4 regions of the Serratia sp. NPDC087055 genome follow, and region 3 is predicted to be linked to each of the others. Evidence: predicted binding sites of a transcription regulator. Region 3 holds the regulator's gene; each other region holds the start of a gene.
What was found. Region 3 encodes PurR, which represses purine synthesis genes. Its sites were predicted from a motif close to CANGCAAACGTTTGCNTG; they were not measured.
Positions count from the first base shown of each region.

Region 1: the regulator PurR is predicted to act here: its motif matches at 1,179-1,196, upstream of ACI2J2_RS09350 (amino acid aminotransferase).
Region 2: the regulator PurR is predicted to act here: its motif matches at 907-924, upstream of guaB (IMP dehydrogenase).
Region 4: the regulator PurR is predicted to act here: its motif matches at 906-923, upstream of ACI2J2_RS07320 (nucleoside-specific channel-forming protein Tsx).

Region 1 is NZ_JBJDOG010000001.1:1,949,821-1,952,026, forward strand. Features, by position in the region: gene ompC (porin OmpC) at 1-1,014, shown strand, start outside; gene ACI2J2_RS09350 (amino acid aminotransferase) at 1,262-2,206, shown strand, end outside.
Region 2 is NZ_JBJDOG010000005.1:176,549-178,754, reverse strand. Features, by position in the region: gene guaB (IMP dehydrogenase) at 1-845, opposite strand, end outside; gene xseA (exodeoxyribonuclease VII large subunit) at 1,016-2,206, shown strand, end outside.
Region 3 is NZ_JBJDOG010000001.1:1,420,864-1,423,069, forward strand. Features, by position in the region: gene sodB (superoxide dismutase [Fe]) at 1-202, shown strand, start outside; gene ACI2J2_RS06665 (YnhF family membrane protein) at 256-345, opposite strand; gene purR (HTH-type transcriptional repressor PurR) at 670-1,695, shown strand; gene punR (DNA-binding transcriptional activator PunR) at 1,692-2,206, opposite strand, start outside.
Region 4 is NZ_JBJDOG010000001.1:1,556,652-1,558,857, reverse strand. Features, by position in the region: gene yddG (aromatic amino acid DMT transporter YddG) at 1-347, shown strand, start outside; gene ACI2J2_RS07325 (hypothetical protein) at 420-692, shown strand; gene ACI2J2_RS07320 (nucleoside-specific channel-forming protein Tsx) at 1,087-1,968, shown strand; gene ACI2J2_RS07315 (hypothetical protein) at 2,023-2,202, opposite strand.

The DNA.
Region 1 (2,206 bases), 530 kb from region 3:
AAAGTTGACGGTCTGCACTACTTCTCCAAAGACAAAGGTAATGATGGCGATCAGACCTATGTTCGTTTTGGCTTCAAAGGTGAAACCCAGATTACTGACCAACTGACCGGTTACGGCCAGTGGGAATACAACGTTCAAGCTAACCACTCTGAATCTCAAGGCACCGAAGGCACCAAGACTCGTCTGGGCTTCGCAGGTCTGAAATTTGCTGACTACGGTTCATTCGACTACGGCCGTAACTACGGCGTACTGTACGACGTAGAAGGCTGGACAGATATGCTGCCAGAGTTCGGTGGCGATACTTACACCGTTACCGACAACTTCATGACCGGCCGTACCAACGGCGTTGCTACTTACCGTAACAACAACTTCTTCGGTCTGGTTGACGGCCTGAACTTCGCTGTTCAGTACCAAGGTAAAAACCAGAACGACGGTCGTGACGTTAAGAAACAAAACGGCGACGGTTGGGGCCTGTCATCTACTTATGACATCGGCGAAGGCATCAGCGTAGGTGCTGCATATGCTTCTTCTAACCGTACCGATGATCAGAAACTGCGTTCTAACGAACGTGGCGACAAGGCTGATGCATGGACTGTTGGTGCTAAATACGACGCGAACAACGTTTACCTGGCAACCATGTACTCCGAAACCCGCAACATGACTCCGTTCGGTGGCAGCAGCTTCAGCACAACCTGTGCTGCTTCTGAAAGCTGTGGCGGTTTCGCTAGCAAAACTCAGAACTTCGAAGTGACTGCACAGTACCAGTTCGACTTCGGTCTGCGTCCAGAAGTTTCTTACCTGCAATCTAAAGGTAAAAACCTGAACGTCCCAGGCGCAGGTACTGACCAAGATCTGGTTAAATATGTTTCTGTTGGTACCACTTACTACTTCAACAAAAACATGTCCACCTACGTTGATTACAAAATCAACCTGCTGGACGACAACGAGTTCACTAAAGCCACTGGCACTGCTACCGACGATATCGTAGCTGTTGGTCTGGTTTACCAGTTCTAAGTTGTCTCACTTAGCGGCGGTTCACCGTCGAATAAGTTAAAAAAACAGGGCTTCGGCCCTGTTTTTGTTTTGTGTATCGCAGCTAATTTTTTATCCTGCCAACGCCCCTTTCCCCCTCATTTTTTATGCCGAATTTGCCTCCTTCACAAGATCGCGGTGTTTTTCTCGCAAACGGTTGGCAAAGCGTATAACTGGCGTTACCCTGATGCTTCTGTCTGCTTAACTCCGAGCCATGGAAGCACCTGACATGTTTGAAAAAATCACTGCTGCACCTGCCGATCCTATCCTGGGTCTGACCGACATTTTCCGCGCTGATGCCCGCCCTAACAAAATCAACCTGGGGATTGGTGTATACAAAGATGAAACCGGTAAAACCCCGGTGCTGACCAGCGTTAAAAAAGCTGAGCAGTATCTGCTGGAAAATGAAACCACCAAAAACTATCTCGGTATTGAAGGCATCCCTGCGTTCGCCAACTGCACGCAAGAACTGCTGTTCGGCAAGCAAAGCCCAATCATTGCCGACAAGCGTGCACGCACTGCGCAAACGCCAGGTGGCACCGGCGGCCTGCGTGTGGCAGCTGACTTCATCGCCAACCAAACCAGCGCGAAGCGTATCTGGATCAGTAACCCAAGTTGGCCAAACCATAAAAACGTGTTTGGTGCCGTCGGTCTGGAAGTATTGGAATACGCCTACTACGATGCCGCTAATCATGCGCTGGACTTTGATGGCCTGCTCAATAGCCTGAAACAGGCTCAGGCCGGTGATGTCGTCCTGTTCCATGGCTGCTGCCATAACCCGACCGGCATAGATCCAACCCCAGAACAGTGGTCCCAGTTGGCAGAACTGTCCGCCGCTAACGGCTGGCTGCCGCTGTTCGACTTCGCCTATCAGGGCTTTGCCAAAGGTCTGGAAGAAGATGCCCAGGGCCTGCGTATTTTTGCTGCCAAGCATCAGGAACTGATCGTCGCCAGTTCTTATTCCAAGAATTTCGGCCTTTACAACGAACGCGTTGGTGCTTGCACCGTCGTTGCCGCTGACACGGATACCGCCGATCGTGCCTTCAGCCAGGTGAAAGCCGCCATTCGCGCCAACTACTCCAACCCACCGTCACACGGCGCTGCTATTGTTGCGACCATTTTGGGTGATGATGCGCTGCGTGCGCTGTGGGAACAGGAGCTGACCGATATGCGT
Region 2 (2,206 bases), on a different contig from region 3:
GAAGCGGTCGCGACGTTACCGCCAACGATCTGCAGATCAGGGTATTTTGCACGGGTTTCGCGAATGCGCTGCAATACGCCTTCGGAATGGCCATGAGAGGAGTCAATCAGCAGGACGTCAACACCGGCAGCAACCAGCGCATCAACACGCTCTTCGTTACCGGCACCGGCGCCAACTGCGGCACCTACGCGCAGGCGGCCATGCTCGTCTTTACAGGCGTTTGGCTTACGTTCTGCTTTTTGGAAGTCTTTTACGGTGATCATGCCCAGCAGGTGGAACTGGTCATCCACGACCAACGCTTTCTCAACGCGCTTTTCGTGCATTTTCTGCAGTACAACTTCACGCGCTTCGCCTTCTTTCACCGTAACCAAGCGCTCTTTTGGCGTCATCACGGCGGTAACAGGCTGGTTCAGATCGGTCACGAAGCGAACGTCACGGCCGGTAATGATACCAACCAGTTCGTTTTCTTCGGTCACGACCGGGTAACCGGCAAAGCCGTTACGCGCGGTCAGCTCTTTCACTTCTTTCAGGGTGGTGGCAGGCGTTACGGACTGTGGATCGGTAACCACGCCGCTCTCATGTTTTTTCACGCGGCGGACTTCTTCAGCCTGACGCTCGATGGACATGTTCTTGTGAATGAAGCCCAGACCGCCTTCCTGTGCCAGCGCAATGGCCAGACCGGACTCGGTTACGGTATCCATGGCTGCGGACAGCATAGGGATGTTCAGGCGGATAGTTTTGGTCAATTGGGTGCCGAGCTCAGCGGTATTAGGCAGAACCGTAGAGTGAGCTGGAACCAGGAGAACGTCGTCGAACGTTAGTGCTTCTTTTGCGATACGTAGCATGGGCAATATCTCACCAGAGTGGGCTGTGAAAAAGATAAAATATTGCCGCGGCATTATACAGAGCGTAATCGGTTGCCTCCAGCACTTTCTCACAAAAACTCTTGATTACCTTTTTCAGCCATGTAGTATCGACCAATTAAGTGCTTGTTTTGAAATTTGATCTGGGTCACATGTCGCTACCTGTTTCGCCGTCTATTTTTACCGTAAGCCGCCTAAATCAGACGGTTCGACAGCTGCTGGAAATGGAAATGGGCCAGATTTGGCTCTCCGCCGAGATCTCCAACTTCTCCCAGCCGTCTTCTGGCCACTGGTATTTCACGCTGAAAGACGACCGCGCGCAGGTGCGTTGTGCCATGTTCCGCAACAGCAACCGCCGCACCACTTTCCGTCCGCAAAATGGCCAGCAGGTTCTGGTTCGTGCCAGCATCACGCTGTATGAACCGCGGGGCGACTATCAGCTTATTGCCGAAAGCATGCAGCCCGCCGGCGACGGCCTGCTGCAACAACAGTTCGAACAGTTGAAAGCACGCCTGAGCGCTGAAGGGTTATTCGATCAGCAGTTCAAACAGCCTCTGCCCAGCCCGGCCAAACGCGTCGGGGTGATCACCTCCGCCAGCGGTGCGGCGCTGCACGATGTGCTGCAGGTACTGCAACGTCGAGATCCTTCACTGCCCATCGTTATTTACCCGACGTCAGTGCAGGGTGCAGAAGCGCCCTTGCAGATAGTGCGCGCCATCGAAACGGCCAACCGCCGCGACGAATGTGACGTGTTGATCGTCGGCCGTGGTGGCGGTTCGCTGGAAGATCTGTGGAGTTTCAACGACGAACGTGTGGCACGCGCGATTTTCGCCAGCCGTATTCCGATCGTCAGCGCCGTCGGCCATGAAACCGACGTCACCATTGCCGATTTTGTCGCTGACCTGCGTGCGCCAACCCCTTCTGCCGCCGCCGAACTGGTCAGCCGCAACCAGTTGGAGCTGCTGCGCCAATTGCAGGCCCAGCAGCAGCGTATGGAAATGGCGATGGATTACTATCTGGCGCAGCGCCAGCAGCAGTTCACCCGCATCAACCACCGTTTGCAGCAACAGCATCCGCACCTGCGTCTGGCGCGTCAGCAAACGTTGTTGTTCAAACTGCAACGCCGGTTAGAAGAGGGTATGCAGAACCAACTGCGTCTGTCCTCACGCCGCAGCGAACGCGCGCAACAGCGCCTGGCGCAAATGCAACCGCAGGCACGCATTCACCGCTACCAGCAGCGCGTACAACAGCAGGAGTACCGTTTGCAACAGGCCCTGGATCGCCAGCTCAACGCCTGGCGCCAGCGCTTTGGCGTGGCCTGCAGCCAGCTTGAGGCGGTCAGC
Region 3 (2,206 bases):
GGTGAAGAGGACTGACGGCTCGCTGGCCATTGTCAGCACGTCGAACGCGGGCACGCCGCTGACCGGCGAAGATAAACCCTTGCTGACCGTCGACGTGTGGGAGCACGCCTACTACATCGATTACCGCAACGCCCGCCCGACTTACCTGGAGAACTTCTGGGCGCTGGTTAACTGGGCATTTGTGGAGAAAAATCTGGCATAGCGTGGGATAAGGCAAACAGGCGCACGAAGCGGCGCCTGTTTTTACTTCGGGGATCAGTTCAATGCTGCAGTGAAGCTAAAAGCAATAATCACGGCCAGCGCACAGACAGTGGTGAACAGTGACATTTTCAGATCGGTATCCATTACAACTCCTTTTCAGATTGGTTTTCCCAAGGATAAAAGGCACACAATTAATGCGTCAAACCATTTTCACACAGTTGGCCAATAAAATCTTGTTATCATTTCCCGGTTTATAATACCGATTACCTCTTCCCCTTTTGCTCAATATGGGACAAAATTCGCAGTTCACAACTGTGTACCGGCAAAAATGCCCCTCCTGACCAAGCGCTGACGACTTCAACACACTAAAAACTCAGTTTTCGCTTCTTTGGAGAAGGATCTACGCAGGCAAACGATTAACATCACACTTACATACTGCAACATGTGAGTTCAGGAGTCATTCTTTACATGGCAACGATTAAAGATGTGGCCAAACGCGCTGGCGTTTCCACCACCACCGTTTCGCACGTCATCAATAAGACTCGTTTCGTCGCCGAAGAGACTAAAGCGGCCGTGAGTGCCGCAATTAAAGAGCTGCATTATTCACCCAGCGCAGTGGCGCGCAGTCTGAAGGTCAATCACACCAAATCGATTGGCCTGCTGGCAACCTCCAGTGAAGCGCCCTACTTTGCTGAAGTGATCGAAGCGGTAGAAAACAGCTGCTACAGCAAAGGCTATACGCTGATACTGTGTAACTCGCACAACAATTTGGACAAACAGCGTGCCTATCTGGCAATGCTGGCGCAAAAGCGCGTCGATGGCTTGTTGGTGATGTGTTCAGAATATCCGGACCAATTGCTTGGGATGCTGGAAGATTACCGCAACATCCCAATGGTTGTCATGGACTGGGGCGCCGCACGCGGTGATTTTACTGATACCATCATTGATAACGCGTTCGAAGGTGGCTATCTGGCTGGGCGCTATCTGATCGAACGCGGACACCGCGATATCGGCGCCATTCCCGGCCAACTGTCACGTAACACTGGGGGCGGGCGCCATCAGGGCTTCTTAAAAGCGATGGAGGAAGCCCATATCGACGTGCGCGACGAGTGGATCGTCCAGGGTGACTTTGAGCCAGAATCCGGCTACAAGGCCATGCACCAGATACTGTCGCAGAAACAGCGTCCGACAGCGGTATTCTGTGGTGGCGATATCATGGCAATGGGGGCTATCTGCGCCGCCGATGAGCTTGGGCTACGCGTGCCTCAAGACATCTCGGTCATTGGCTACGATAACGTGCGCAATGCGCGCTATTTCACCCCGGCGCTGACCACTATTCATCAGCCCAAAGAGCGTTTGGGTGAGATGGCATTCACCATGTTGTTGGATCGCATCATCAGCAAGCGTGAAGAATCACAGGTGATTGAGGTGCATCCCAAGTTGGTTGAGCGCCGTTCGGTTGCTGACGGCCCGTTCATCGATTACCGCCGCTAGTCATTCGCGCCGGAAGCCACTGCGGTTTCCGGCGTCACTTCGCTTAACCATTCCTGATTCAACGTTTCACTGTCCCCTAAATAGTCCAACAGCCAGGCCATCGCCGGGGAAGGCGTATTTTGCTGCCACGTCAGGCAACAAGGGCTGGCTGGGAACGGCTCCTGCAACTGTAACGCCACCAGCTCGCCACGTTGTACTAACGGCAAGACCTGATGCGCAGGCATCATCCCGACACACAATCCGGCGCACAGGCAATCCACCGCCGACGACCAGTCCGGCACCACCAACCGCCGCTGGTTATCCAACGTCCAGGTGACACGCTTGGGGAGATTGCGTGAGGTATCCTCCAGGCAGAGCGATGGGAAAGGCCGTAGCTGATCATCGTTTAACACGCCATCCTGAGCCGCCAGTGGATGTTGCGGGCTGGCCACACACAACCAACGCATATCGCCCATATCGCGAAAGGCAAACCCACCGCCGACCGGCACGGCCCGTGTCGCACCTATCGCCA
Region 4 (2,206 bases), 140 kb from region 3:
TTGCGCAGGGCCAAAACGGTGTCGTGCTGTTTATTACGCTGACCGCCGTGGCGTTATGGCTGAAGTACGCGTTTAGCGCCGAAAGCGGCATGCAATTTACCCTGCCCGTGACCTTGACGCTGCTATGTGCGGGTATCGCGATGGGGGCGGGCTACGCGGCGTGGAACGTCGGTATTCTGCATGGCAATATGACGTTATTGGCGACGGTGTCCTATTTTACGCCGGTGTTGTCAGCGGTATTTGCCGCCCTCGTGCTGGAGACTGCGCTGACGGCCAATTTTTGGCAGGGGGTGGTGATGGTCACGTTGGGCTCATTAGTGTGCTGGCGGGCAACCCGAGGAAATTAACGGAAATTATCAACCGATTGTCCGATGTTGGACTAGAATCTAACTAGCGATTCTGCATGAAGGAACATGAAAATGAGAGACGATATCCAATTCATTCAGCAGCCAGTTATTGATGATGAAAGCTATATGCGCGGTGATACCGTGCGACTGACCACGGCTAATTTGCGCCACGAATACCAACTGGATGTCAGTATTTTGCGTCGCGAAGGCAAGTTGATTGTGGGGTCGGTGATCGCTGCCGCACCCAAAGTGGATATTCCACCCAAAGAGTGGGAGATCGCACCTGGGCAGGAGGTGGTTTTCCGTCAGGAGAATATCGCGAAAGCTCTGCCCGCCGTTAACTGAAGTTTGACCAGCGGGGGAGGGTATTCCCCGTTTATCACCGTAGATTTCCCCAAAATGCCAGCGTTAAAAGCGCTGGCATTTTCATTTTGACGACAGACCTGGTTACGTTTTTGTGTTGAACATAATTGGCACAGAAACTGCTTAAAAATTTACCGGGCATGACAAAAATCACAGCGATCGTGAATTTTCATGAAACATAATTTGACAAATGTGAACGCAATCGATTACCTATTCGCAAAATGCATAACTGGATCACAGATTCTTACACCCAGTGATTTCTATAATGCGCGCGTCGCCCGAGAGTTTGTAAGCGGAGGCAACGCCAGGTGTCGTCAGACTCATTGTCATCTTTTCTAACGGGCAGGAAATGGCCCTTTAAGCATGTGGTAATAAAATGAAAAAAATAGCTCTCGCAGCAGGTGTACTGCTCGCAGCGTCTTACAGTGCATCTTCAATGGCTGATAGCAAAGACAGCCAATACGTTTCAGATTGGTGGCACCAGAGCGTTAACGTGGTAGGCAGCTACCATACCCGTTTCGGACCTCAGTTGAACAACGACGTCTACCTGGAGTATGAAGCCTTCGCTAAAAAAGATTGGTTCGACTTCTATGGCTACGTTGACGTACCTAAGTTCTTCGGCGTTGGTAACACGCCGGATCGTGGCATCTGGGACAAAGGTTCACCGATGTTTATGGAGATTGAACCGCGCTTCTCCATCGACAAACTGACCGGTACCGATCTGAGCTTCGGCCCGTTCAAAGAATGGTACTTTGCTAACAACTACATCTATGACCTGGGCCACAATGCCGATGGTCGCCAGAATACCTGGTACATGGGTCTGGGTACCGACATCGACACCGGTCTGCCGATGAGCCTGTCGATGAACATCTATGCAAAATACCAGTGGGAAAACTACCAGGCTGCCAACGAAAACAGCTGGGATGGTTACCGCTTCAAAGTGAAATACTTTGTGCCGTTGACCCAACTGTGGGGTGGCAATCTGAGCTACATCGGCTTTACCAACTTTGACTTTGGTTCCGATCTGGGCAAAGACAGCAATTGGACCGACGGTACCGGCAAGCAAGTGCGTACCAGTAACTCAATTGCTTCCAGCCATATCTTGGCGTTGAATTACGATCACTGGCACTACTCGTTTGTTGCCCGTTATTTCCATAACGGTGGCCAGTGGCAGGATGGGGCTGATATCGGCACTCCGCAGGGCCCAATTAAATCCACCGGTTGGGGTTACTACCTGGTAGCCGGTTATAACTTCTGATTTTCCGTGGTGTCAGAAACAGAAAACCCCGCTTTGGCGGGGTTTTTTTTGTCATCACTGCGCAGGTTCACCCGGCAAATGTCTTACCGGCATAAATAATCGTCCTTTGATTACATGGCATTCATTATTGATCCAGTTGATGATTTGTTCACGGCTCACGCCTTCAGATTGCGCGTAGCGGTGAAGATCGCCATTAAAGTGCTGTGTGATGTATTCCATGAGGGTCATTTGCATGTCT